DNA from 4 places in the Arthrobacter sp. UYCu512 genome. Region 2 is predicted to be linked to each of the others. Evidence: riboswitches for the same ligand, from Rfam matches in the RefSeq annotation. Region 2 holds a riboswitch; each other region holds the start of a gene.

Region 1 (7,085 bases), on a different contig from region 2:
ACTCGCCCGCCACCACTTCGCCATTATGGCGGCGGGTGCGGGTGCGGCGGCGTGCGCGCGTCGCACGGTCGACCTCGGTCGGTGCGCTGGCTGCGGCTTTGGCCGGGGTCTCAGCTGCGGGACCCGTGCCGGCGTCAGCTTCGGCCGGACGACGACGGCGCTCGCCCGAGCGTCCGCTGTCCTTGGCGCCGCCGGTGCCGCCGCTGCGGCGCGAATCATGGGCGCTGTCCCGTCCGCCGGTGCCGCGGCTGCCGCCGCCGCTGCGGGCGCTGTCGCGTCCGCCGCCGGCCTGACCGCCGCGGGGGGTGTTCTTCTTTCCGGTCTCGCCCAGGTCCTCCAGGACCTCGGCATTGACACCGGCGAGTACACGTTTGTCCCGGGGCAGCCGGCCCTTGGTGCCTGCGGGAATGTCGAGCTCCTCGAAAAGGTGCGGGGATGAGGAGTAGGTTTCCACCGGCTCCGGGACACTCAGGCCCAGGGCCTTGTTGATCAGGCCCCAGCGGGGCATGTCGTCCCAGTCGACGAAGGTCACGGCCGTGCCCTTGTTGCCGGCGCGGCCGGTGCGGCCCACCCGGTGCAGGTAGATCTTTTCGTCTTCAACGCACTGGTAGTTGATGACGTGCGTGACATCATCGACGTCGATGCCGCGGGCTGCGACGTCGGTGGCGACGAGGACATCGACCTTATTGTTGCGGAAGGCACGCAGGGCCTGCTCGCGTGCGCCCTGGCCGAGGTCGCCGTGGATGGCGGCCGCAGCGAAGCCGCGGTCCACCAGTTCCTCGGCGACTTTGGCGGCGGTGCGCTTGGTCTTGGTGAAAATGATGGTGCGGCCGCGGCCGCGGGCCTGCAGGATCCGGGCCACGACCTCGATCTTGTCCATGCTGTGGGCACGGTAGATCAGCTGCCGGATGTCGCGCTTGGTCAGTCCCTCGTCGTCTGGGTCCGCGGCACGGATGTGGGTGGGCTTGGTCATGTACCGCCGTGCCATGGCGACGACCGGGCCGGGCATGGTGGCGGAGAACAGCATTGTCTGGCGGACCGGCGGGGTGCCGGCGATGAGGGTCTCGACGTCGGGCAGGAAGCCGAGGTCCAGCATTTCGTCGGCTTCGTCCAGGATCACCATCTTGACGTTCTTCAGGACGAGATGCTTTTGCTTGTAGAGGTCGATGAGGCGTCCGGGCGTACCGACAACAATTTCGACGCCCTTCTGCAGCGCCTCGACCTGCGGCTCGTAGGCACGGCCGCCGTAGATGGTGGTGATCCGGGCGTTGCGCTTGCGGGCGGCATTCTGCAGGTCGCCGGCGACCTGGACGGCCAGCTCACGGGTGGGTACAATCACGAGGGCCTGCGGGGCGCCAGGGGCCGGGAGCAAGTCGTAGCCGGCGTCGTCGGGTCCGACGACGCGCTGCAGGGCCGGGATGCCAAAGCCGAGGGTTTTGCCCGTTCCGGTCTTGGCCTGGCCGATAATGTCGTGGCCGCCAAGGGCTACCGGCAGGGTCATGGCCTGGATCGGGAACGGGTGGGTGATTCCGGCGTCGGCGAGGGATTCCACGATATCGGCGCGGACATTGTAGTCGGCAAAGGTCTTCTCGGCGATCTCGTGCGGCTTTTCGTCCGAGATGATGGTTTCTTCCGGTTCGATCGTTTCCGTGCCGGATTCGTCGGTCAGAAGCTGGTGCGTGTGCAATTCACTCACTAGGGGAGATTCCTTATTCATTTTGGGCTGCGCTGCATGCTCAACGGGCCGGCCGGGTGGCCGTTCCGGAGCACGCTCAGAAGCGCAAGCAATTCCAGTGGAAGCCGATCGCGGGCTATCTAGATGCTGGCACTGGGGACCAGCGGGTGTATCTCAAGATCGCGTAGGGGCGGGCTTGTTGAATTCGAAAATGAAGGAAATCAACGACCGGGCATCCATATCTACCCTTCCAGTCTAGCCGCACACGGCCCGGAAACTCGACGGCGGCCACTGACGGCGCGGCAAGGCCGCCGATCGCTCAGACGGCCAGCTCCAGCCGGACCTCACGGGTGGTGATGTCGGCCGCGACCACCCGCACCCGGACCTGGGTGCCGGGTTCCAGTTCGCCCGGGCAGCGGGCAGTGACGGCGGGTTCGGCGATTTGCACGATTCCGGCGGGCCCGCCGGTGGTGCCGGCGGCATTGGTGCCGTTTTTGCCGGTGCTGTTCTTTCCGCTCCTGGCGGGTTTAGCGCCGGAGATCACGACGGCGTCGAACTCCTGGCCAACGTGGTTGACCAGCAGCGCCGCCTCCACGGTATCGAGGGAGAGGCGCTCCAGCCTGGCGGCCAGCTGGTCCGAGGCTGCCATGATCGACGGGAGCGACGGCAGGGCTTCCCGGGCCCAGGCCGGGACAGCCGTGCCGTTGCTGAGCGCCTCGCAGATCACCAGGACAAAGCGGTCCACCAGACGTCGGAGCGGGGCCGTGGAGTGGGCGTAGGCGGCGCCGATGGCTGCCTGGACCGCGGCCCCGGGCACCGTGCCATCGAAGGGCGTGTAGCCCGCGCCGCGGAACAGCATGCCGGCCGAGTGCACGATCGCCAGCTGCCGCGGATCCGTGGGATCCAGGGTGCGCAGGTATTCGCCGTAGCTCATGTCGGCGTTCCAGGGCCTGCCAAGGGCACGGGTCTGGCGGTGGAAATGAGCCAGCGACGCTTCATCCGGCGCCGGCATGGTGCGCAGGATACCGACTTTGCCTTCGAGCATGATCCCTGCTGCGGCCATTCCCGTCATCAGCGAAATCTGGGCGTTCCAGTCTTCCACGGGCAGCGGCGGGGCAGCTACAATCCGGTAGCCGCCGTCGGGCAGCTGTTCGATTTCCTGTTCGGGCATGTTCAGGCTGGCGCCGCCGCGGAGCCGTTCGAGCTCTACCCGCTTCATCCCGACTTCCTTGAGCAGCTCCAGCAGCGGCGCGGCCGTGCCGGCGTCGAGGTCGGCCTGGACACCCCGGTAGCTGAGTTTGGCCCGGCTGCGGACTGTGGCACGGCGGACCAGCACTTCCGACACCTCCGCGGTGGTGTCCAGCTCGAATTCCCACACAAAGGCGGCACACCGTTGCCCGGCCAGCAGGCTTCCGGCTTCTTCGCTGATGACTTCTGGGTGCAGCGGGATCCGGCCGTCCGGGGTGTAGTACGTTTGGCCGCGACGGCGGGTCTCGGCGTCGAGCGCTCCGCCGGGGACAACAAAGGAGGGGACATCGGCGATCGCGTAGAAGACCTTGTATCCCGCGCCGGAACGGTCGATGAAGAGGGCCTGGTCCAGATCGGTGGAAGACGCAGGATCGATGGTCACAAACTCGATGTGGGTGAAATCCAGCTCCGGCAGTTCGTGTCCGGCGACGGCTTCCTTCGCTTCCCGCAGCGCGTCCTCGGGGAACGGTCCGGGCAGCTCCAGGGTTGTGCGCAACGTGTTGAGTGCCTCGGCAAGGAGGCTCTCCTGCTGGTGGACATTCGGGGTCAAGCGATGCTGGGACACGGAAATCAGAGTAGCTTCATTTGCACTATTAGTCTTGGACCATGAGCAGATTCCCGGCTGATCCCGCCCGCTACAACAGCTTTCTGAGGGATTTGTTCGGCGTGATGGCCTACACCGAACTCTCCGCTTTCGAGCGGCTCTCCTCCGACGCACGGTACGCGCCCACCCTGCACGACCGGGCAGCGCTGGGACGTATCGCCGTGATCGAGTTCCAGCACTACGAACTCGTCAGCTCCAGGCTCGAAGCCATGGGCCTGGACACCGAGGAAGCCATGCTGCCGTTCCAGCCGTCGGTGGACCACTTCCATAAACGCACCCGCCCGGCGGACTGGCACGAGTCCCTCATCAAGGCGTACGTGATCGACACCGTTTCCGCCGACGCCTACCGCGCCATGTCCCGTTATCTCGACGCAGGCACCCGTGCCCTGGTGGAGCAGGTCCAGGCCGGCGACGAAGCGGCAGCGGTGCTGCGGGAACGGCTCCGGGCCGCCCTCGCAGATGACCCGAAGCTGGCGTCGCGGCTGGCACTGTGGGCCCGGCGACTGCTGGGGGAGGTCCTCAACCAGGCGCAGCGGATGAGCTTCGAGCACGCCTTCGCCGACCGGCTGATCGGCGCGGATGAGGACGGGCCGAGGGAGCTTGTCCGAGCCCTGCTGCGGGAACTGGCAGCGAACCACGCACGCCGGATGACGCAGCTCGGCCTTGCCGGCTGAGCAGGCGGGCCTTAGCGTTCCGCGGCGTCGAGGGCGGCAAGCAGGGCCCGGGCTGCGCCCTCGGGATCGGTGGCCTCGGTGATCGCGCGGACCACGACGATCCTGCCGGCGCCCGCGGCCACCACTTGCTCCACATTGCCCAGGTCGATGCCGCCGATCGCGAACCACGGCCGCGCGCCCCAGAGGTTCCCCGCAGCCTCGCTCCGGGCAGTTCTCCGCTGCTGGGCCTCTGACCCGCCGATCGCGTCCGCCGCGTAGCGGACGAGGTCAAGTCCGACGGCGGCGCGGCCCGGCTTTGTGGGGGTGGCCCATACCGGGCCAACACAGAAGTAGGTCAGACCGTTCCGGCCGGAAGTTGCGGCTATCGCGGCGTCCACCTGGGCCGGAGTGTGGGTGGACAGCCCGATCGCGGTCTCCTGGCCGAGGAAGTCCCGCGCCGCCCCGAACGGGATGTCCTTTTGCCCGATATGGAACACCGGCGCCCCGGCCAGGGAGGCGAGGTCTGCCCGGTCGTTGACTGCCCAAAGCCGGCCATGACGGCGGGCCGCCTGCTGCAGGACCGCCAGCAGTTCCAGCTCCTCGGCGGCTTCCAGGGATTTGTCGCGCAGCTGGATGATGTCGACGCCGCCAGCAAAGGCCGAGTCCACGAAGTCTGCAAAGTCGCCGCGGTCCCGGCGCGCGTCGGTGCAGAGATAAAGGCGGGCGGTGGTGTGGGCGGCATCCTGGCTCATGTTTCCAGCCTAGTTCCTCTACACTGGGCCAATACCGCGGGAGCCCGCCGCCGTCCACGCCACTGGCGACCGGCAACGGCAGGCTGAGAGGGCGTAGCAGCCGACCGCTTGACCTGATCCGGTTAGTACCGGCGTAGGGAAGGAATCCTCTATGGACGGCACCTTCGTCCCCGGCACGGCCCGTGAAAGCGACGCAACCTCGGCTGCGGCCGCCGCGGATGACCTCAAAAACCCCGAATGTTACGACGTGGCCGTGATTGGCGGCGGCGTTGTTGGCCACGGGATCGCCTGGGCGGTGCGGCGCTCGGGCCGATCTGTCGCGTTGATCGACGACGCCCCCGGAACAGGAGCCAGTTGGGCTGCCGCCGGCATGCTTGCCCCGGTGAGCGAACTGCACTACCAGGAAGAGGCCCTCCTGGAGCTTATGCTGGAATCCTCCCGCCTCTGGCCGGCATTCGCGGCCGGACTGGACGGCGCCGGGGGCGGAACGGGGGGCTCCCGGACGGGCTACCTCACCACGCCGACCCTCGCCGTGGGTGTCGACGCCGCCGACCGCCGGGCGCTCGCGGACCTGCGCACCGCCCAGCAGGCTGCCGGCCTCAGCGTCGAGCCGCTGACCGTCCGTGCGGCACGAAGGCGAGAGCCGCTGCTGAGTCCGGGCATCTCCTGCGCCTTCGATATTCCCGCCGACCACCAGGTGGACCCGCGCCTGCTGCTGGCCCGGATCAGGGAACTGCTGCGCACCGACAGTCGCTCCACCACCATCGCCAGGCGTGCCGGCGGGCTGTTCTGGGAGCAGGGTCGGGTGGCTGGCGCCAGCCTCATCGGCGGCGGTTCCATCCGGGCCAAGGACACCATTGTGGCCAACGGCCTTGGCGCCGCCACACTTGAGGGGCTGCCCGCGGGGCTTGAGTTTCCCCTGCGGCCGGTCCACGGGGACATCCTCCGGCTCCGCGTCCCGGCGAAACTACGGCCGCTGCTCACCGCCACGGTGCGCGGGCTGGTGCGCGGGGTGCCGGTCTACATCGTGCCCCGGCAGGACGGCACGGTGGTGATCGGCGCCACCCAGCGCGAAGACGCGCTCGGCGGCGACAACCCGGATGCTGCCACCCAAGCTGGTGTCCCGGGCCGGGCGGTGTCCGCCGGCGGTGTTTACCAGCTGCTGCGTGATGCCCAGCAGCTGGTCCCCGCCGTCGCCGAACTGGAATTGCTGGAGGCCACTGCCCGGGCCCGGCCGGGGACCCCGGACAACGCGCCGCTGCTGGGCCGGGTGGCGGCGCGGGGGCGTCCGGGGGAAATTGCCGGTTTGATGATAGCGACCGGCTTTTTCCGGCACGGCATCCTGCTCACACCCGCCGCCGCGAGGATCTGCTGTGAGTTGCTGGACGGAACCGTGGATTCCCGTTGGAAGCACTTCCGCCCGGACAGGTTCGCCACCGGCAGTCAAACCAGCAGACCGGCCGCAGCCGGCGCCCGGAGGCCGTCCCCGAAGATCATCACCCATCCGAACACCCACCCTGAAGAAAACAAGGAAGCGGTATGAACATCACCCTGAACGGAACCGGGCACTTTCTCCCGGACGGCGCCTCGGTCAGCCAGCTGGTCAGCCAGGTTACCGGCCGGCCGCTGGCGCCCAACGGCCACTCAGTCGACGGCGGGAAACTCGGGGTCGCCGTCGCCCGCAACGCGGACGTGGTCCCGCGCAGCCAGTGGTACACCACAGCGCTCGTCGACGGTGACGACCTCGAACTGGTCACGGCGGTGCAGGGAGGATGAGCGGCAGGGAGGACACCACACTCGCCGGGGCGCCGGGAATTTCACCGGCCGCCGCGGACCCGTTCACGGTCGACGGTGTACAGCTGGGGTCCCGGCTGATTATGGGAACCGGCGGGGCGCCTAGCCTTGACGGTCTGGGTGCCGCGCTGCTGGCGTCCGGCACCGAACTGACCACCGTGGCGATGCGGCGCTATTCGCCGGCAGAATCGGGGTCGTTGTTCCAGCTGCTTTTGGACCACAACATCCGGGTGCTGCCGAACACCGCGGGCTGCTTCACCGCCAGGGATGCCGTCCTCACTGCCGAGCTGGCACGGGAAGCCCTCGAAACGGACTGGGTAAAGCTGGAAGTCATTGCGGACGAGCACACCCTGCTGCCG
Region 2 (7,085 bases):
GGGCTGGCACTCGAATACCGGATGGGAAGCCTCAGGTTCGCCGTAGCGGCCCTGGGCAGCCAGATACTCGGAATTAGTGCAGCTCTCGCGTTCCTCACGGTTGCACATCAGATCATGGGGACCTGGACTCAGGAAATGAGCGGGCACCTCTTCCTTGGTCCCACTGCACTCATGACCGGGGCCATTATGGCGGGGACGGCGATGATGCCGACCCTGTGGCGGCGGCGGGTCCGCCTCGTCGTCTTCGCCCTGCTGGTACTCCTGGCCCTCTACAGCGGCGGGTTCGCGGACCTGGTCCGCCTCAGCGCCGCAGGTGCCGGGGCGCTCCTGGGCCCGGTCCTGTGTGGGAGGGCGCCCCGTTTCGTCCGCCCCGTCAGCTCCCGGCATGAGGGCCGGGTCCTCATCGCGCTGCTGGTGGCCGTGTCGGCCGTCGGGCCCGTCGTCGCCGGCCTGACGCCGCACGCCGCGGGACCGCTATCGGTGCTGCGTTTCCTGTTCACCAACATTCAGCCCGTGGACCCGGCGACACTCCAAGTCCTGTGCGCCGACCCGGGACAAGCGAAGGAATGCGCCGGCGCGCAACTGCAGCTGCGCGCCGGCGCCGGCGCAATTTTCATGGCGGTCCTGCCATCTTTTCTCTTACTGATCCTCGCAGACGGTTTACGCCGAGGACGCCGCTTCGCCTGGGCCGCCGCCGTGCTGGTTCAGCTGGGTTTGTCCGTGCTGGCCGGAATCACCATCGCAGGGGTGCTGTATCCGGGAGCACCGGGCACCGTGGCGCCCGAAGGGATCGGCGCCATCGAAACTGCCCGGTACACGCACCCTCTCGCGCTGGTGCTGCCGCTACTCCTGCCCGCGGTGCTGACGCTGGTGCTGCTGATCTTCCGCGGGCTTTTTCCGGTGTCGGCCCCTGCCGGAACCTACCGACGGCTCGCGGTCAGCACCGGGAAGACAGCAGCCGTCCTTGCCTCCGTCTACCTGTTGGCCGGAATCCTCCTGGCTCCCAGCATCACACCCGTCCCGGGACCCAGGGAACTGCTCGCAGATATACCGGATAGGTTTCTGCCGCTGGGATACATGCTCGATCTTGCCCCGGCGTTCGTTCCCCAGGGCGCCGCTGCAACCGTTCTCTATGAAGGAGTCGGCATTGTCTTCTGGGCTGTCACCGCAATCATGACCTTAAAAACCTTCCTGCGCCCGGCCCCAACACAGCACCACTCCGGTACCGGACTCGCACGAGAAATACTGAAAGCCAACCACGGTGGCAACTTGTCCTGGATGACGACCTGGCCAGGGAATATGTACTGGTTCTCCTCCACCGGTGAAAGTTTCATCGCCTATCGTGTCATCGCTGGGGTTGCCCTGGCCCTGGGCGGCCCGGTCGGACCCGTGACCCCTCGCCATGCCACGTTCGAGGAGTTCACCCGTTTTTGCAGTGGGCAAGGCTGGACCCCGTGCTTCTACTCCGTCCCCCTGGATCTGCGCGACCACGCCGCGTCCCTGGGCTGGGGCTCAGTGCAGGTCGCCCAGGAAACGATCCTGCCGCTTGATGCGGTGTCCTTTAAAGGAAAGAAATTCCAGGACGTCCGAACCGCGATGAATAACGCCGCCAAAGCCGGGATCAGTGCCGAATGGACCACATACCGGACCGCATCGTTCTCGGTACTGGCACAGATCCAGGAGATCTCGGAAGAATGGGTCGCCGACAAGAAAATGCCCGAAATGGGATTCACCCTCGGAAGCCTGGACGAACTCAACGACCCCGAGGTCCGACTGCTGGTTGCCGTCGGCACTGACCACATGGTCCACGCCGTCGCCTCTTGGCTGCCCGTCTACAACAACGGCACCATCGAAGGCTGGACCCTGGACTTCATGCGGCGCCGCACCAACGGATTCCGTGCCGGCATCGAATTCCTTATCGCTTCCGCCTCACTCAGCCTCAAAAACGAAGGATACGGGTTCATCAGCCTCTCTGGAGCGCCGCTGGCCCGGCACAACGAACCACCACAGCGCGGACCAGCTTCGGCAAGCAACCAGAGCTCCGGCAGCCTGGACCGGCTCCTCGACCGGCTCGGCGCGACCCTGGAACCTGTCTACGGGTTCAGGTCCCTGCTGGCATTCAAAGCAAAATTCCAGCCCCGCTACGAACCCCTCTACATGCTCTACCCTGACGCAGCCGCACTGCCCGCCATTGCCAACGCCATCACCCGCGCCTACCTCCCCACTGTCAACCTCGCAGAAACCCTAACCCTGGCCCGGCGCCTGCTAAGTGCACCCAAACAACCCCGCACCCGAGTCAGTAGACCGTACCGTCACCCGCCATCCCAGCCCGAAACGCCGGTGAAGAAAAGCGAATAACAACTTGACCCTGCCCATCACGGTCTCGGAGGTTGCCCGCCGCGCCGACGTCAACCCCGGGCTGGTCCGGTCGGAACTACTCATGCAAGAAATCAGAAACTCCAAAGCCCTACTCACCAGCGGGGCGCATCCAAGGAGACGGACTCAACCGGCGATTCGCTCAGCGGACGTGAGCTCCTGCGCCAGTAAGACCACCACCTCCGCCCCGAGATTCGTCAATACCGGGCGGATCGCGAACTCATGGTCGAGCAGATCGACGGGACCGACGCCGACTCACAGCCCTCCCCGCCGACCCTGTCGAACAGATCTCTAGTTCCGGATCGGGGCAGGACCGGCGCCGGAGTGCCGGCGCTGCCCGAACCCGCTCCTCGTTCCTAGCTCCCGGGCACGACGGGTTCGGGGAGGTAGACCTTCCCGCCGGATTCGCGGAACTCGTCGGATTTAGCGTTCATTCCGGCGATGGCTTCCTGTTCGGACATGCCTCCGAACTGGTCGCGGATGTCCTGGGAGAGCCGCATGGAGCAGAACTTGGGTCCGCACATGGAGCAGAAGTGCGCGGTCTTCGCCGGCTCGGCGGGCAACGTCTCGTCATGGAAGGATTCGGCTGTTTCCGGGTCCAGGGAAAGTGCGAACTGGTCCCGCCAGCGGAACTCGAACCGTGCTTTTGACAGGGCGTCGTCGCGTTCGTGGGCTCCTGGGTGTCCTTTGGCGAGGTCGGCGGCGTGGGCCGCGATTTTGTAGGTGATGACGCCGGTCTTGACGTCATCCTTGTTCGGCAACCCGAGGTGTTCCTTGGGCGTGACGTAGCAGAGCATTGCGGTGCCGTAGCGGGCGATTTCGGTGGCGCCGATGGCCGAGGTGATGTGGTCATAGCCTGGGGCGATGTCGGTCACCAACGGGCCGAGGGTGTAGAAGGGGGCGCCGTCGCAGAGTTCCTGCTGTCGCTCGACGTTTTCGCGGACGAGGTGGAAGGGGATGTGCCCGGGGCCTTCGACCATGACCTGCACGTCGTACTTCCAGGCCCGCTTGGTGAGTTCGGCGAGGGTGTCCAGTTCGGCGAACTGGGCGGCGTCGTTGGCATCCGCGGTCGCGCCGGGCCGCAGGCCATCACCCAGGGAAAAGGCGACGTCGTACTTGGCGAAGATCTCGCACAGTTCGTCGAAGTGTGTGTAGAGGAAGTTCTCCTGGTGGTGGGCCAGGCACCAGCCGGCCATGATCGACCCGCCGCGGGAGACGATACCGGTCACCCGGTTGGCGGTCAGGGGGACGTACCGCAGCAGCACCCCGGCGTGGACGGTCATATAGTCCACGCCCTGCTCGCATTGTTCGATCACGGTGTCCCGATAGATTTCCCAGGTCAGGTCATTGGCCTCACCGTTGACCTTCTCCAGTGCCTGATAGATCGGTACTGTCCCAATCGGGACCGGAGCGTTGCGGATGATCCATTCACGGGTGGTGTGGATGTCATCGCCGGTGGAGAGGTCCATCACGGTGTCGGCGCCCCATCGGGCGGCCCACTGCAGTTTGTCCACTTCCTCAGCGATGGAGGAGGTGACCGCGGAGTTGCCGATGTTGGCGTTGATCTTCACGAGGAAGGCCTTGCCGATGATCATCGGTTCGGATTCGGGGTGGTTGATGTTGTTGGGAATGATGGCCCGACCTGCGGCAACTTCGCCGCGCACCAGCTCAACGTCGCAGTTTTCCCGCACTGCCACAAACCGCATCTCGGGAGTGATGACGCCCTGGCGGGCGTAGCGCATCTGGGTAACGGTCTTACCCTCGAGGGCGCGGCGGGGAACCGGCTGCGCGCCTTTCCATTCAGCAGAAGCGGCACCCCGTCGCACGGCGGATTTACCGTCGTCGAGCAGGTTCCGTTCCCGGCCGCCGTAGGGCTCGGTGTCGCCCCTGGATTCTATCCATTCGGACCGGAACGGCTCCAGGCCGATCACAGGATCGCTTCCGGGCCCGGCCGTCCGGTAGACCGTGAACGGTGGATTCTTCGTCCCGTTCGGAGAGTCCTCCAGAGCAATCTCCGTGACAGGGACCCTAATGCCATTTTCGGGGTCTCGGGCGTACGCGAGCGAATGTGAATTCATGGAGCTCATCAGTGGTTTCCTACTTCCTTCGCCGGCATGACCCGGACAGGTTCAACGGTCGCAGACTGCATCAGCCCGATCTCAGCCCTTGCATGGGCACCCGTGTGGATGGAAAAATCGTAGCACCCCAGCGTGCCCGTTCTACCGCTCTGGATGATCCCGGGTATCCCCCGGACGGCAGCCATTATCGGAAGCAGGCCCTCCAGCAACGCAGTGCACGCCGAATCACCGGAAGCTGAGACTCCTGTCGGCAGCTGCCGAGGATGATGCGCTCCTCTGGCCAGCCGGCAGTCCTCCGAACGCACAGCATTCGAAATGATGCAGACGCCTGCACTGTTGATCCGTGCCGGGGCAGCGAGGGCGAGAGGGTGCGAGGACGATGTCGGTAACCTGTGAGGACGGAGGTCGGCTGGATCGATGAAGTCGTACTCAACGAGGCCTGCTGCATCCGTGTGGAGGCCTAGCTGGTCACGAGGCGCAGCATGAGAGTTTGGAGACATCGGTGGTGAAGGACTGGGCGGCGATCTTGATTCCTTCGGCCATTGTGAGGTACGCGCTCCATAGGTTCGCCACCTGCTCCACAGTCATTCCAGCTTCCATGATGAAGACCCCGGCCGCGGCCAGGTCACCGGCGTCCTTGGCGACGGCGGTCATTCCCACGATCCGTCCGTTGTCCGCGTCGGCGACAATTTGGATGAAGCCTCGGGTGTCCCTGTTCACCAAGGCTCTGGGGACGAATGCCAGGGGAAGCACCCGGCATTCGCACCGGATACCGGCTGCGTCGACCTCACGGCCGGCGTTGTTGAAGGCGTTCTCCACCAACAGGGAGCCGTGGGCGGCTGCGACGTAGACGAATTCGGGGTGTCCGGTCCCTTCCCCGGCGGCCCAGATCCGTTCGTGGGAGCTGGCTAGGATGTTCTGCAAGAGGATTTCGCCCCGGTGCCCGGTTTTGCCGCCGACCGTGGCCAGGTTCAGTCCGTTCGTGACCGGCCGGCGTCCGGTGGCGACGAGCAGTCTGGCGGCCCGGAATTCCTGCTGCCCGCCTGAGACGATCGCGGTCGCGATGATCCCGCCGGTGGCCGGGTCCGTGCGCACCGAGGACACGGCCGCCCGGCGGACGACCCGGATACCTTCGTCGGCGAAGACGCCCATCAGGGCCTGGGAGGCGTCGGGTTCCTCGGCCGAGGCCAGACTCTGCTGCGTCGACAGTATGGAGGGACTCGTCTGCATACATGAGGACGGCAAATTGCGGCATTGACCTCGAAGCCGCCGCCGGTATCCTCGCTGTCGAGGCTTATCACGCCGGAATCATCAGAACCACCCTCTACGCTCGTGATCTGCAGGTACCAGCCCAAGCGATCTCCGACGCCCGGGACAGCCTCGATGGATCAACTGATCTCGATCAGGGTATTGGCACTAAAGACACCGCCAACCTTGTCCCGACCGACGCAAACGGCATCGCTTTCAGCCGCAGCCCGGGGCAGGTCCTGAACATCGCCTACCTCACCGCCAAAGCAGAAAGAGAAGGCGGGTTCTTCCCCAAGGGGGTAAACGGCGAGATCAACCGGAGCGCAGCCAGCGCCTGACCCACCCCACACCCATACAGAAACGGATGGACCACGGCAAGCGGGCACCCCGGGGGCTGCCCGCCGGCCGTGGTCGGGGCAGAAAGGCCCATGCGCCGGCGGGCCTCACCGGGCTGATCCGCTTCCCGCCAGGCACATGGTGCGCGGCTGACCCGTTGCGCCAAGGGCTAGAGATTCCCCAGTTCGGAGCCGGGCGTTGCCAGGTCCGCGCGGGCTTCGGTCTCCGCGGCAAGCTTGACCGTCCGCCGTTCCCGGCGGCGATCATTAAGCAGGCAGAGCCCGATGGCCGTGAAGAACAACACCAGCATGGGCACGGCAAGATAGAACATACTCGTGGCATCCGCGCCCGGCGCGGCCATGGCGGCAAACAGACACACGAGGAACACAGTGATCCGCCAGCTCTTGAGGAGTTGGGCGCCCTTGACCAGCCCGGCCAGGTTCAGGCCGAACAGGACCACAGGGAGCAGGAACGCGATGCCGAACGCGAGGAGCAGGCGCAGGACGAAGGACAGGTAGATCTGGGCGCTGATGAAGTTGGAGCCCCCGGCGGGAGTGAAATCCGTCAACACCCGCACGGCGTTCGGCAGCACGAGCCAGGCCAGGGCCACGCCGCCGAGGAACAGCGGCACGGCTGCCGCGACGAACGACAAGGCGAGCCGGCGTTCCTTCTTATGCAGGCCCGGCACGATGAACGCCCAGAGCTGGTAGAGCCAGACCGGACTGGCGAGGATCAGGCCCAGGAACACGGATACTTGGATCAACAGGTCGAAGGAGCTCGCCACGCCGTCGAAGTTCAGCGTGGCCTGCCGGCCCTCATGTTCGTTCAGATCCCGGATCGGCTTGATGAGCGCCGTAAGAAAGGGCTGGTATACGAGGAAGCCGACGACGGTCCCCAGCACGACGGCGACCGCAGCCTTGAAAAGCCGGTTCCGCAACTCCTTGAGGTGGTCCAAGAGCGCCATCCGCCCCTCAGGGTTGGATCGGCTGCTCTTACCGGCTGCCATGGTGTCTTAGGCGCGGGTCGGCGGCGGTACGTCGGTTCCGT
Region 3 (7,085 bases), on a different contig from region 2:
GAAATGCCTGCCTTAAAATTCTGGGGAATCTGCTGAAAACCTGAACAGTAACGAGTAGTTACTTGATACCGGTGATCTTGACCTTGGTCAATTCCTGACGGTGACCCTGGCGCTTTTTGTAACCGGTCTTGTTCTTGAACTTCTGGATGACGATCTTGGGACCGCGAAGGTCCTCAAGGATCTCAGCCGTAACCTTTACCTTGGCCAGGTCCGAAGCAGCAGACATGACCTTGTCACCGTCTACCAGGAGCAGTGCGGGCAACTCAAAGGTGCTGCCGGCTCCACCGGGGACGCGGTTCAGGGTAACGAAGTCTCCAACGGAAACCTTCTCTTGCCGGCCGCCTGCGCGGACAATCGCGTACACCACTGGGGAACTCACTTCTCTCGACGTTTATTACTAGATTTGCGTGCGGAACCTGGGTCCAAAGTTGATGGTCCGGCTCACGCTGTGCCTCTACGCCGGTGGGTTCCCCGGGGGAACCCATGAGCTATCCCGTGGACATTCGCACCTGAAATCAAGTGGAGCGTCCTCAAGGTCATAACCCAAGTGTTGGCGTAAGCACCGAAGATCTAGACTACGCTAATTTTGCCTTCGGCCGCAAATGAGGCTGGTTCCGAAGGGAGGTACGTGATAGGTGACACCCTGTATGGACAGGACGTTGCCGCAACGACTTCCGGAACCGCGCCTCCCTATCGTACAGGCTCCCTGCTGTCCCGCGGCTCAGGCGTGCACGCGCGGCGCGTCGAAGAAGTCCACTTCGTAGCGGGCGGACTGCCGGAAGGCCACGGTCATGGCGTCCCGTTCGCCGGGTGAGGCCGCCCGGGCTGCGGTGTCGGTGTGGGCGATGGCCTGCCGGGTGGCGTCGGCGAACTCCGGATCGGCGTAGGTGCGCAGCCACGCGGCGTAGGGGTGCGATTCCGGCGCACCCGCGGCGAGGAACCGGTTGTGCAGTGCCTGTCCCACCTCGGCATAGAGCCAGAAGCACGGCAGTACCGCAGCGATCAGCACTCCGTAGCTCCCGGTGACCGAGGCGGCCAGAAGGTGGTCTACGTAGGACTTGGTGACCGGTCCGAGCGTCCGCTCCGCCGTGCGTCCGCGCAGCCAGGTCCGGTGCAGTTCGGCTTCGACGCTGAGGCAATTCTGTGCGGAGCGGGTCCAGAAGAGCTGTTCGTCTTCCGTGGGTGCGATCGCGGCGGCCCGGGAGAGGACCCGCGAATAGCCGTTCAGGTACAGGGCGTCCTGTCCGAGGTAGTACGCGAAGTCCTGCTCCGGCAAGGACCCGTCCGCCAGGGCCGTGATGAAGTCCAGGCCGTAGATGGCCTCGAGGTCGGCAGCAGCGGTTTCCCGCAGCCCACGGGCGAATTCACCCGCGGCAGGGACCCGGTGCAGTTCGCCGCCGCCGGCACCCGTACCGTGATGGGCGGTCTGATGCTGGACATGGTGGAAGTGATGGACCGGGCCGTTGCCGCTGCCGACGTCGAGGTCCGCCGAGGTGCGCAGCGCCCCTTCCAGCCACGGCTTAACTTCCCGCAAGGCGGCCTCCCAGTCCCCGACCCGGGCCTGCACGGTCGCCATCGCCGCGGACAGTGAGCATCCCGTTCCGTGGCTGTTGCTGGTGCGGACCCGCTCCCCCGGTACTACTATGACGTCCCGGGCCAGGACCCCGCAGGTGTTGACGAGCGCGTCCGGGCAGCCGTCGCCGTGCTCGCCGGCTCCGCCCGCAGCGCCGGTGCCGTCGAGGTGGCCGCCCTTCACCAGGACGGTCGTGCCGGTGCCGGCGGCAAGCCGCTTGCCCTGTTCCAGCGCCGCAGCCCAGTTGCCGGCGACGGGTTCGTTGAGCAGAATCGCGAGTTCGGCGAGGTTCGGCGTGATCAGGTCCGCGTAGGGCAGCAGTTCTTGCAGCGCCGATTCGGCCGGCGCCTGCAGCAGCCGGTCACCGCTTGTGGCCACCATCACGGGGTCCAGCACCACAATGGCGGGCCTGACCTTCGCCAGCCAGGTCCGGACGGCGTCGATCACGGCGGCGTCCCCCAGCATCCCGATCTTGACGGCGTCGATCCGGATGTCGGCGCTGACCGCGTCAAGCTGGGCGGTCAGGAAATCTGCCGGCGGGACGTGGATGGCGCTGACGCCGCGTGTGTTCTGTGCGGTCAGGGCGGTGATGGCGGCCATGCCGTAGCCGCCATGCGCGGCAATGCTCTTCAGGTCCGCCTGGATCCCGGCACCGCCGGAGGGGTCCGAGCCTGCGATCGTGAGCACCCGCGGGATCCGGGATGCCGGGGCTGCGGGGACAGCGGGAAGAAACGGGGAGGCGGCGGTCATGGGAGACATCCCTTCGCCGGTGCTAACCGGACAGGTTCAACGGGTCTGGATCTCAGCCGGCTCGATGCGCGGCACCCCGTGTCAGGGACCAAGCCTAGCCGCATCCTTTAACGAAGTCGCGGGCACGGCCCGAACCTGGCGTATTGCTACGCGGCCCGGACCGCACCCGCGGCCTTCCCGAACTTTCTTGGGGTTAGAGTTCCGAGGCCGGAACGCCGACGCCGAGGATAATCGGTTCGTTTGTGGCCGGTTTGGCCGCCGGCGTTGTTGCTGCTGCCGGGGCCTTTGCCTCGTGTACCGAAACGGCAGCCTGCGGCGCTTCCCGGCGCTGCTCTACCGAGGTTTCGTTGGCTGCTCCCTGCGCGCGGCTGGCGCTGCGGTTGCGCCGTCCGCGGCGGGCACGGGAGGCGCCGGCCTCGGGGGCCGCCTCCGTCTGGGAGCCTGGCGCCTGGGCGCGGCCCGGGCCGGTTCCGCCGGCACGCGCCGGAGCCGCCGGTGCAGTCCGGGCTGCGGCCGCCTTCGCAGCCGGTGCAGCGGGATCCGCCGCGGAGACTTCCCCGCTGTCACCCAGCTGGGCGAAAGCCTCGGTCAGCAGGTCCATGGTCAGCGCGGGCGCACCCGACTCGTCGGCATGCTCCACAAACGGCAGTGCGACTTGTTCGCCGCCGAAGGTCAGCACGGCGCCGGGACGTCCGGCAGCCTCCTCCGTTGCGGCCAGCTCGACGGCTGCCTCAACAGCGGCCTGGCGGACCCCGGCGTCGACTCCCGTGGCCGCTTCATCGTCATGCAGATGGGCAGCATGCGCCGCCGCAGCGATATTCGCCAGCGCGTGGCGGGTCGCCTCGGCCTTGGCATGGCGTTCAGCGTCGGTGGGCTCGGGGTGCGCTGCGGCCGGCACCGACTGTTCGTCCGTGCCCTGGCCGCCCCGTCCGCGGCGGCGGCTCTTGCGTTCGGTCCGCGGGGGGGCAGGCTGCTCCGCACGGGGAATGTGATGCTCGGCGGCAACGACGTTGGCGCGGCGGTGCTCCACCGGCTCGTCGTGGGTCACAATGCCGCGGCCGGCGCAGGCCTCGCACTGTTCGCCGAAAACTTCCAGCAGCCCGGTACCCATCCGCTTCCGCGTCATCTGCACGAGGCCCAGCGAAGTCACCTCCGCGACCTGGTGTTTGGTCCGGTCCCGGCCCAGGCACTCCACCATGCGGCGCAGTACCAGGTCCCGGTTCGATTCAAGCACCATGTCGATGAAGTCGATCACGATAATGCCGCCGATGTCGCGGAGCCGGAGCTGCCGGACAACTTCTTCGGCCGCTTCGAGGTTGTTTTTGGTGACGGTTTCCTCAAGGTTGCCGCCGCTGCCGGTGAACTTGCCGGTGTTGACGTCCACCACTGTCATGGCTTCGGTGCGGTCGATTACGAGCGAGCCGCCGGAGGGCAGGAAAACCTTGCGGTCCAGTGCTTTGTGGATCTGCTCGTCGATGCGCCAGGCACCGAAGATGTCCGAGTCCTTGGTCCATTTCTCCAGCCGGCCGACAAGGTCGGGGGCTACGTAGGTCACGTAGGCCTCGATGGTGTCCCACGCTTCCTCACCGGAGACGATCAGCTTGGAGAAGTCCTCGTTGAAGACATCACGGACTACCTTGATGGTCAGATCGGGTTCGCCGTAGAGCAGTTCGGGGGCAAGGATCTTAGTTGAGCTCGACTGGCCCTCGATCCCTTCCCACTGGGCACGGAGCCGGTTGATGTCGTGCGTGAGTTCTTCCTCGGACGCACCCTCCGCGGCGGTGCGCACAATAACGCCAGCATCCTCGGGCAGGCGGTCCTTGAGGATCCGCTTGAGGCGGTTGCGTTCGACGTCGGGCAGCTTGCGCGAGATTCCGGTCATGGAACCGCCGGGTACGTAGACGAGGTAGCGGCCGGGCAGCGAGATCTGGCTTGTGAGGCGGGCGCCCTTGTGCCCGACGGGATCCTTGGTGACCTGGACCAGCACGGAGTCGCCGGACTTCAGCGCGTTCTCGATCCGGCGCTGCTTGCCCTCGAGGTTGACGGACTCCCAATTGACCTCGCCGGCGTACAGCACGGCGTTGCGGCCGCGTCCGATGTCGACGAAGGCGGCTTCCATCGACGGCAGTACGTTCTGGACCTTGCCCAGGTAGACGTTGCCGATCAGGGAATCCTGCTGGGTCTTCGAGACAAAGTGCTCGGCCAGCACGCCGTCCTCGAGGACGCCGATCTGGATTCTGTCATCGCGCTGGCGGACGATCATTTGGCGGTCCACCGATTCGCGCCGGGCCAGGAACTCGGCCTCGGTGATGACGGTGCGGCGGCGTCCGGTATCGCGGGATTCGCGGCGGCGCTGCTTTTTCGCCTCCAGGCGGGTGGAGCCCTTGAGCGAGGTGACACGGTTGTTCACCGGAGCCTCGCTGGCTGTGCGCGGCGCACGGACGCGCGTCACCGTGTTGGGCGGGTCGTCGTCCTCCCCGCCGGTCAGTTCCAGATCCTGCTCGCCGCGACGGCGGCGGCGACGGCGGCGGGAGGTCACGCCGTCTTCGAGCTGCTCGCCAGTGCCTTCTTCAGCGTCATCCGCGTCGTCGGATTCGTCTTCGGAACCCGGTTCGCTCTCAGCTCCACGGCTGCTGCGGCCGCGGCGACCGCGGCTGCGGCGACGGCGGCGGCTTCCGGCGTCCTCGCTCTCGCCTTCTTCGTCGTCGTCGTCGTCAGCTTCCGCTGCGGCGGCAGCCGGGGCCGGGACAGGGCGGGCCGCGGCGGCCAGGTCGGGTGCCTGGAAGATCATTGAGGTAACCGCTCCCGGCTCCATGAACAGCGAAGCGGCAGCCGAGGCTTCCGCCGGGGCTTCAGCAGCCGGGCTTTCAGTTGCCGGGCTTTCAGCTGCCGCGGCGGCTGGGGCTGCTGCCGGGGCCTCGGCGGCAGTTTCATCCGCGACCGGGCTGGCGGCGGCGGTAACGCCTGCGGTTTCCGTGGCGGCGGCTTCCGGTTCCGCACTGGCGGCCCCGTCAGCTGCGGTCCCTGCGGCCGGGGCCTTGGCCTTGGCGCGGCTGGCGCGGCGACGGACGGGCTTTTCGGCCGGGGCGTCGGCGGCCTCGGCTGCGGCTGTCATTCCGGCAGGGACATCAGAGGGAACGTCCGGGGTCTGTGCCGGGTCCGCAGCAGGAACGGATTCGGCCGGCTCGGCTACCTTGCGGGCACGTGAGCGGCGGGCGGGGGCCTTGGTTTCGGCGGCCGGAGCGTCCGGCACCTCCGCGGGGACCGCGGTGTCCGCGACGGTCTCCGCGGCGCCTGTACCGCTTTTGGGAAGGGTCTTGCGGCGGGTCCGGACGGGCCGTTTCGGCGGTGACGCGGCCGCTGATTCATCAGCTGCCCCGGCACTTGCGGCCAGCACGTCTTCGTTGCCTGTTACAACCTGGTCATTATCCATATATGGCGACACTCCTGCCCCTGACATGCCGCCACATCCGGCACCCGTTGGGGCAAATATTTGTCAACACCCGCGGGCATTGACAGAAGTCAATTGAATACCCTCAGGTTCGCACCGGCAGTGGGGTGCGGCAGCCCTGGAGAGCCGGCGGAATTGCTCTGAAACCCGTTGATCTACACACCACAACCAGGTGCCGTCCAATGGCATTGCGGGACAGCCTGGATCAGAGGATCCGTGGCTCCCTGCTCATCATTGGCGGTCTTGGGAACAAAATCGCCGGACCGGGACCCGGATGTGGATCGGGTTCCAGCCACGATCATTGTCTCACAGGACACGTCCGAGCAGGCGTAAGCGGGGCATCCGGCCTGCCCCGTGGACCGAATCCCCCATGAAGGCAACAGCGTCCGGACTCCCTCCAGGGTCCGGCGATACAATCGGACCAGTTGCATCCAAGCGAAGGACATCCATTCCATGCCCAGCATCTCCAGCGCCACCGACGAGGCAGCCGTGCGGCAGCAACGCCGCGGCACCTCAGCCGACGCACTTCAGCTGCCGCCGATGACACGCGACCGCCCGTTCGCGTGGCTCCTGCTGATCACCGGCGTCGTTGGCTGGCTGGCCTCCGGGGCCCTGGTGCTGGAAAAGCTCGAGGTACTCAAGGATCCGAACCATGTAACAGTCTGCGATGTGAACCCATGGATCTCCTGCGGGCAGGTTATGCAGACCTGGCAGGGTTCGGTGTTCGGCTTCCCCAACATGTTTATGGGAATCGTGGCCTTTGCGGTCATCATCACCACAGCCATGGGAATTCTCTCCGGAGCCGCGTTTGCCCGCTGGTACTGGCTGGGGCTGCAGGCCGGCGTGACCCTTGGCTTCGGGTTTGTGGTCTGGCTTTGGTCGCAGGCGCTGTACTCCATCCATATCCTCTGCCCGTTCTGCATGATCGTCTGGGCCGCCATGATTCCGCTCTTCGTCTGGGTCACAGTCCGCAACGTAACGCACGGCGTGATCAGGCTGCCGGCGGGCCCAACCAGGATCCTGGGCGACTCCGGCTGGGTCATCACCGCGCTGCTTTACGTCGCAGTGGTTGCCACCATTTTCTTCGCGTTTATCCAGGTCTTCATCGGAACCTCCGGCTACTGAACCGAAGTACACCGGTTAACCGCCGCGAGGTGACAGCTAAGGCCAATGTTCGACTCGAACATTGGCCTTAGCTGCCACCTCGCGGCTGGGCGGTCAGGAACCTAGAACCAGATCTTGATTTCGCGCTCCGCGGACTCCGCCGAGTCCGAGCCGTGGACGAGGTTCTGCTGGACCTTCAGGCCCCAG
Region 4 (7,085 bases), on a different contig from region 2:
CCGAGTTTGTTCAGCTCCGTCAGGTAGATCGCCCGGTTGTCATAAACCCAGTCGTGGATCATCGTCTGGCCCTGGGCATTCGCGGCGATGACCGCGAAGAAGGGCAGGTTGTCGATGTTCAGCCCGGGGAACGGCATGGGGTGGATCTTGTCCTCGGGTGCCCGCAGTACCGAGGGCCGGGTGGTGACATCCACCAGCCGGGTGCGCGCGTTGCGGGCCAGATACTCCCCGGACACTTCCAGCTGCTGACCCATCTGTTCCAGCGTCGCGAGCTCGATTTCCATAAATTCGATCGGGACGCGCCGGACGGTCACTTCCGAGTTTGTGACGATGCCGGCGGTGATCAGGCTCATCGCCTCGATCGGATCTTCGGACGGGAAATATTCAACATCGACGTCGACGGAGGGGCGGCCGGTGATCTTCAGCGTGGTGGTTCCTACGCCGTCGATCCGGACCCCGAGCATCTCCAGGTAGAAGCAAAGGTCCTGCACCATGTAGTTGGGGCTGGCGTTGCGGATGACTGTGGTCCCGCCGCGGTGGGCGGCTGCCATGATGGCGTTTTCGGTAACGGTGTCGCCGCGTTCGCTGAGCACAAAGGACCGGTCCGCCGCGTCCGCGGGCGGCGCCTGCACGGCGTAGTAGCCGGACTTGGCGTCCACGCTGAGGCCGAACTGGCGCAGCGCCTGCATGTGCGGCTGCACCGTGCGGGTGCCAAGGTCGCAGCCGCCGGCATAGGGCAGCCGGTATTCGGCGGATTCGTCCAGGAGCGGGCCCAGCAACATAATGACGCTGCGGGTCCGGCGGGCCGCCTCGATGTCCATCGCGTCAAGGTCCAGGGCCGCGGGGCGCCGGATCTGAAGATCACTGGCGTTGAGCCAAACGCATTCGACGCCGATACTCGTCAGCACCTCGACGATCCTGTTCACTTCTTCGATGCGTGCGAGCCGGCGCAGGGTGGTGGTGCCGCGGTTGATCAGGCTGGCGCACAGCAGGGCGACACCTGCGTTTTTGCTGCTGTTGACGTCCACCGAACCGGACAGGGTCCGGCCGCCTTCCACCCGCAGATGCGTCATGGCGGGCCGCCCCACCTTAACGATGCTCCGGTCAAAAATAACCTCAAGACGCTGGATCATTTTCAGGCTCAGATTCTGCTTGCCTTGTTCCATTCGGGCGATGGCGCTCTGGCTGGTTCCCAGCTCGGCGGCCAGCTGGCCCTGGGTCCAGCCTTTTTGCCCGCGGGCATCGCGGAGTAACGCACCAACGTGTTCAGCAGTCTGTTGAGTCATCCCGCAAAAATATCATGGGTGACGTATTCCTCCGGTCATTTCAGATAAGACGCCGGAAAAATCGCTGCGATACCCGTTCCGTGCGATAATTATCGCTATTGCCGGGCAAGGAAGACCATGTTCCAGGTGCCTGCCGCCAACGACGCCGCGACGGCGGAACCGGCGATCAGGAGTCCGCCGAGAACCACCCAGACGTCCAGGGCGCTGAAGGTGGATTTCCGTGCCCAGGTCCGCGGCGCATCGCCGAAGCCGCGGGCCTCCATAGTGACAGCGAGGCGGGAGGCGCGCCGGACGGCCTGCACCAGCAGCCCGAAGCTCTGCCCCAAGGTGGCGCGGAGCCGCTGCAGGGGGTTCCCGTGGGAACCCACACCGCGGGCACGGCGGGCCATCCCAATGGTGTGCCACTCTTCGGCCATCAATCCCACAAGACGCATCGCGGCAAGCGTTCCGAGGACAAAGCGGTGCGGGAGTTTCGCGTTCTGCGCGAGGGCGTCCGCCAGGTCCGTGGGATCCGTACAACTCATCAGCAGCACCGCCGGCAGCGCGATGGCCAGCCCGCGGACCATAAAGCCGACCCCTAGCTCCAGGGAACCGTCGCTGATGGACCAAATCCTGGCATCAAGCAGAATACGGCCGCTGTCCGGCGCCAGGATGGTGGTACTCCAGCCGCCTAGCGCCGCGGCCAGGATCAAGGGCCAGCCACGGAGCCAGAGTAACCCGGGTCGCAGCCCGGCCAGCGGAAGAAGTGCCAGAACCAGGGCCAATGCCACCGAGGCCGACACCCAGTCGATCGACAGCGCCAGGGCAAGGGTAATGAACACAACGGCGGCGAACTTCGAGAGCGGGTTGGCCCGGGTCAGCAGGGCATGATTGCCGCGCAGCGTCAGTTCCTGTCTCATGGTGTGCTCAACGTCCCGGCCCGCGGCGCACGGGGGCCAGCTCATCGGGCTCCGCTTGATCGGGGACCTGGAGGCTGAGTTCGGTCCCTCCGAGGACGTGGCTGAATTCGGCGTCGTGCGTCACCGAGACGACGGCGGTGCCGGCGTCGAGGAGTTCGGAAAGGAACGAGGCCAGTTCGGCCCAGGTGTTGGCATCCTGGCCGAAGGTTGGTTCGTCGAGGATGAGGACGTCCGGATGGGCTGCCAGGACGGTGGCCACCGACAGGCGACGTTTCTCGCCCCCGGAGAGTGTGTACGGGTTCGCGTCCACGAGCTCCGCCAGCCGGAGCCGCTCGAGCAGTTCGTCGACGCGTTCCTCGCCGCGGCCCAGGTGCCGGGGGCCGAACATCAGCTCATCAAGTACCCGCCCCGTGACGAACTGGTGCTCAGGTTCCTGGAACACTGTGCCGATCCTTGAGATCAGCTGCCGGGCCTTCCACTTGTACGGATCGCTCCCGGCACCGGAGCTGAGTTCCGGGGTGGCCGAGACCGTGCCGGAGACCGGCGCGAGCAGGCCCGCGAGCGTCAGGGCGAAGGTGGACTTTCCCGATCCGTTGGGGCCGGTAATGGTCAAGGCCTCCCCGGCGCGGACCCGGGCAACAATGCCGGACTGGACGGGCGCCGGCGGAATGGGTCGAAAACCGCCCCGGAGGCCCGCCCGGCGCGGCCGTTCGCGGGACACGGCCAGGTCCTCAGCGGCAAGCAGCAGTCCCGCTGTCGGGGTGCGGGCAATCTGGCCACCGGGCGCCCCGGCGGCGGCCCTGCCGGCGGCCGAGGCGGCGGCCGATGCCGGGCCGGCGGGCCGCGGCCGGTGACGCGTCCGGGTCTGCGGCACGTAACCGGGCACCCAAACACCCGCCGCGGTGAGCATGTCCCGCGCCTGGTCCAGGACCTGGTCCGGCGGTCCGTCGATCAGCACCGCGGTGTCCGTCGCCGAGCCCGGCTGCAGCACCACAATCCGGTTCACGAGGTCTTTCCAGACGGCAACCCTGTGCTCCACGACCACCAGGGTAGCGCCGGTCTTGTCCAGGCAACGGCCGACGGCATCACGAAGCTCCAGCACTCCGGCCGGGTCCAGGTTGGCGGTGGGCTCGTCGAGGAGAATCAGTCCGGGGCGCATCGCCAGGATGCCGGCGAGGGCCAGGCGCTGCTTCTGGCCGCCGGACAGCGCCGACGTCGGGTGGTCCAGCGGCAGGCGGCCGAGTCCGACGTCGTCGAGCGCTTCCGCTGCCCGGGTCCAGATGTCGGCCGGGGGCACTGAAAGGTTTTCCGCCCCGAAGGCGACGTCGTCGCCCAGGCGCGAGAGCACCACCTGCGTCTCCGGGTCCTGCTGCATCAGCCCGGCCCGGCCGCGCCGCTCCCGGGGTGATGCCCCGTCGATCAGCAAGCTGCCGGTCTCCTCGGCATCCCCGTCGTCCGCCGGCCCGCGGCCAGCGGCACGCTCGGCGGCTCGCCCGGCGTCCCCGCCGGGCGAGTCGCCGAGGACACCGGCCAGGGCGTGGAGGAGCGTGGATTTGCCGGCACCGGATGGTCCCAGCAGCAGCACACGTTCCCCTGCCTGAATGTCCAGGTCAAGGCCGCGGACTGCGGGCCGGGTCCGGCCCGCGTGCCACCAGCCCCAGCCGCGCGCGGTGATCGCAGCCGGGCGGACCCGGTCGGAGGATGTCATCAGCCGTGTGCGCGGGTCAGGAAAAGACCGGCTCCGCGGCCGCCTTGCGGGAGGCGAAAGAGCCCAGCACCCCGGTCCTGGCCAGGGCCCGGGTGGCGAGCCAGGACAGGCCGCCGGCGATCACGGCGCCGGAGACCACAGTGAAAACGATGTAGGCCAGCTTGTCTCCGGAGGCGTAAGCGATGTTCCAGCCCCAGGGCAGGAACGAGTCATTCAAGCCGCAGAACAGGCCCGCCCCGGCGCCGGCCAGCAGTGCCACCGGCAGGTTGAATTTCCCGTGAAAGGACGGCACATTGAACTTCTTGTAGAGCACCGCGGCAAAAACCAGCTCGGCGCCGAGGCCCTGCAGGATGCCTGAGATCAGCACTGTGGTGCCGTACTGCGAGCCCATGATCAGCTCGCCGGTGGCGGCCACCGATTCGCAGAACAGTGCAGCACCCGGCTTGCGGATGATCAGCATGCCCAGCACGGCCGGGAGCATCCAGCCTCCGGCGTAGAGCCCGGTGAGCGGCGGATAGAACGCATTAACGGGGGCAGAAACCAGGTTGGCACCCTGGGACCAGGCCCAGAAGATCACGCCGCCGGCAACCGCAATGAGCGCCGCCACCACAATGTCCACCACACGCCAGTTGTGGCTGTACCGGACGGGCGCGCCGGCTGATCCGGGTTGTACGGATCCGGGCTTGGCAGATGTATCAGTCATATCGTCCTCCTGAGGAACAGGAGGGGAGAGTGGCCCGGGCCTGCAGCTTCCGCTGCCGCTCCGGCCACTCTGAGAACTCGACTCCCTTGCGCCGGTACTAACCGGATCAGGTTCGAGGGTCTGCGGCTGTCCGCACTCTCAGCGCCCACCTGTGGTCTCCCCGGATTTCCCCGGTGATGCCCGACGGCGGCGCTCCCCTGTCGTATCTAAAAATCGCCCTTGTGGGCGTGACCCACTTTACACCCGTGGAGCGCCGGCCACCCCCGGGTTACGCCGAGGTTAAACCCAAGACTCCGACGACGGCAGGGGTGTTGGCCCCGCCCGCAGGTCCCCAACTGGACCGTCGGGCGAGGAACGCTAGGCTAGGGGAAGCCCTGTTTCCCTCCCGCAAGGAGTTGCGAAGAATGAATATTTTCATCAAACTGCTCGGCGCCGGCGTCAGCCTGCTTGCCGGCTACGTCGGCACCAAGCTCGTGGACACCGTCTGGGAGAAGTCCACCGGCAATAAGCCACCCAAGGGCCACGAGGACGATGTCCCCACCACCCTGCGCTCGGCCCTGACTTTTGCGCTGATCTCCGCGTCCGTCAGCGCCATCATCCAAGTACTCGCCAATCGCGGCACCCAGCGAGCGGTTGCCCGCTTCGCCAAAACCCAGGACCTGGTCTAGGGCGCATCCTCTAGCTTCACCGTTTGCCGGCGTCCCCGGCGTCGTCGTGAGTGAATCCCCGGGTGCCGGCTGCCTGCTGCACCACGGCCTCCAGGTCGTCGGTGCTGAGCAGCTCCGGGTGGAGGTGCTTGGTCCGGTACCCGGCGCGGCCGACCATATGCGCGGAAACCGGAACTGTGAGCAGCTGGAAGATCCATGCCACCACCAGCACCGGCCAGACCCACCAGGTGCGCATTTGAAGGCCCAGCGCGAACAGCAACAGGAACAGTCCCAGCACCTGGGGTTTGGTGGCTGCGTGCATCCGGGTCATCAGGTCGGGAAAGCGGAGCAATCCCACCGCCGCAGCGAGGGACATCAGGGCACCGACCACCATAAAGACAGCCGAGACGGCGTCGATCACGGTGTCGGCGGTAAATGTCTCAGGAGGCACTGCTTTTCTCCCTCCGGTCGGCAACGAAGCGGGCTACCGTGACGGAGCCGACGAACCCGATAAGGGATACCGCCACCAGCAGCATAAGGTTGTTCAGGTGCCGGTTCACGGCCATGTCGATGCAGATGGCCGCCCCCACGATGGCCAGGAGCACGTCCGCGGCAAGCACCCGGTCCAGCAGCGACGGGCCCCGCGCGATCCGGATGATCGCCCCGCCGGCGGCCAACGAGAGCACCACCGCGGTTACGGTCAGGACTAGCGCCATCACGGCCCCACCTCCTGGTTGAGTGCGGACACTTCGGCTTTGGTACCCATGATCCGGATCAGCCCGGCCTCCGTGTCGCGGACGTCCTTGCGCAGTTGCGCGGCGCCGGCTGCATTGCGGACATTGATCCCGTGCACATAGAGCGTGGATGTGGAGCGATCCACTTCCACCACCATGGAGCCGGGGATCAGCGCGGTGACGTGACCGGTCGCCGTGACCAGCAGGTCAGAGTGGCTCCGGAGCGGGACGGCCACAACGGCACTGACCACCTTGGGTCCCTTGGCCGCTGCCAGGTACAGGACCTGGCAGCTCGCTGCCACCACTTTGGCCAGGAACACGAGTACAAACGGCACTGCACGAAGCAGGTTGAAGCGCCCGCCGAGTTCCACCGGCGGCAGGTAGAACAGCCGGGCGACAACGACCGAAATCAGGGCTCCGAAGAGCAGGTTACCGGGGCTGAAGTCCCGCCAGAGGGCGCCCCAAACCACTACGAGCCATACGAGCAGCGGCAGTTCCTGCCGCAACGAGATCCGTTTCCGGCTCATTTGGAGGCCTCCTGCGGCTGTGGCCCGGGCCTCGGCGGAACCGGCGCGTTTTCGCCCAGGACCGCCTGGATGTACGAGGTCCGGTCCAGCATGTCGAAGGCAGACTGGTCCGCGACCTTGAACAGCGGGCCGGCGAAGATGGTCAGCCCGACGCCGAAAAGCACCAGGCCTAGCGTGGAACCCACCATGGTCCGCGGCAGCAGCGTGACGTTGGTCTTGCCCGCCCGGTCCCCCGTTGCCGAATCTTCCGGGGCAGCCAGCAGCACCGGATCCGGGTGTTCCGCGTCCTCCGGTTTGCGCCAGAACGCACGGTTCCAGACCCTGGCGATGGCAAGCAGCGTCAGCAGGCTGGTCAGCACTCCCCCGGCCACCAGGGCGAAAGCCAGTGGTGTTCCCAGTTGCACCCCGGCCTGAAGCAGGCCCACCTTGCCCAGGAAGCCGGAGAACGGCGGGATCCCGGCCAGGTTCATTGCCGGGACAAAAAACAGCACCGCCAGCAGGGGCGACAACTTGGCCAACCCGGCCAGGCGGTCCACCGAGGAACTTCCGCCACGGCGCTCAATTAAGCCCGTCACCAGGAA

What was found. A riboswitch is a leader RNA that binds a small molecule or an ion and turns the genes downstream of it on or off. The one in region 2 is predicted to bind thiamine pyrophosphate.
Region 1: another riboswitch for thiamine pyrophosphate. It lies ahead of thiO (glycine oxidase ThiO); the one in region 2 lies ahead of thiC (phosphomethylpyrimidine synthase ThiC).
Region 3: another riboswitch for thiamine pyrophosphate. It lies ahead of ABIB49_RS03605 (bifunctional hydroxymethylpyrimidine kinase/phosphomethylpyrimidine kinase); the one in region 2 lies ahead of thiC (phosphomethylpyrimidine synthase ThiC).
Region 4: another riboswitch for thiamine pyrophosphate. It lies ahead of ABIB49_RS14450 (ECF transporter S component); the one in region 2 lies ahead of thiC (phosphomethylpyrimidine synthase ThiC).

What each region holds. Positions count from the first base shown of each region.
Region 1 covers NZ_JBEPPA010000005.1:235,385-242,469, reverse strand. The annotation lists gene ABIB49_RS07490 (DEAD/DEAH box helicase) at 1-1,696, opposite strand, end outside; gene ABIB49_RS07485 (RNB domain-containing ribonuclease) at 1,995-3,488, opposite strand; gene ABIB49_RS07480 (ferritin-like fold-containing protein) at 3,530-4,201, shown strand; gene thiE (thiamine phosphate synthase) at 4,213-4,932, opposite strand; TPP riboswitch at 4,959-5,090, shown strand; gene thiO (glycine oxidase ThiO) at 5,084-6,475, shown strand; gene thiS (sulfur carrier protein ThiS) at 6,472-6,708, shown strand; gene ABIB49_RS07460 (thiazole synthase) at 6,705-7,085, shown strand, end outside.
Region 2 covers NZ_JBEPPA010000016.1:45,570-52,654, forward strand. The annotation lists gene ABIB49_RS16000 (bifunctional lysylphosphatidylglycerol flippase/synthetase MprF) at 1-2,358, shown strand, start outside; gene thiC (phosphomethylpyrimidine synthase ThiC) at 2,733-4,463, opposite strand; TPP riboswitch at 4,461-4,568, opposite strand; partial or broken gene ABIB49_RS16010 (oxidoreductase dimerization domain-containing protein) at 4,923-5,654, opposite strand; gene ABIB49_RS16015 (hypothetical protein) at 5,687-6,040, shown strand; gene tatC (twin-arginine translocase subunit TatC) at 6,208-7,002, opposite strand; gene tatA (Sec-independent protein translocase subunit TatA) at 7,051-7,085, opposite strand, start outside.
Region 3 covers NZ_JBEPPA010000002.1:217,809-224,893, forward strand. The annotation lists gene rplU (50S ribosomal protein L21) at 59-367, opposite strand; gene ABIB49_RS03605 (bifunctional hydroxymethylpyrimidine kinase/phosphomethylpyrimidine kinase) at 722-2,323, opposite strand; TPP riboswitch at 2,315-2,412, opposite strand; gene ABIB49_RS03610 (Rne/Rng family ribonuclease) at 2,517-5,756, opposite strand; gene ABIB49_RS03615 (vitamin K epoxide reductase family protein) at 6,228-6,899, shown strand; gene ndk (nucleoside-diphosphate kinase) at 7,001-7,085, opposite strand, start outside.
Region 4 covers NZ_JBEPPA010000013.1:36,616-43,700, reverse strand. The annotation lists gene ABIB49_RS14465 (UDP-N-acetylglucosamine 1-carboxyvinyltransferase) at 1-1,286, opposite strand, end outside; gene ABIB49_RS14460 (energy-coupling factor transporter transmembrane component T family protein) at 1,382-2,185, opposite strand; gene ABIB49_RS14455 (ABC transporter ATP-binding protein) at 2,193-3,893, opposite strand; gene ABIB49_RS14450 (ECF transporter S component) at 3,910-4,596, opposite strand; TPP riboswitch at 4,662-4,805, opposite strand; gene ABIB49_RS14445 (DUF4235 domain-containing protein) at 5,001-5,264, shown strand; gene mnhG (monovalent cation/H(+) antiporter subunit G) at 5,281-5,694, opposite strand; gene ABIB49_RS14435 (MrpF/PhaF family protein) at 5,684-5,959, opposite strand; gene ABIB49_RS14430 (Na+/H+ antiporter subunit E) at 5,959-6,504, opposite strand; gene ABIB49_RS14425 (Na+/H+ antiporter subunit D) at 6,501-7,085, opposite strand, start outside.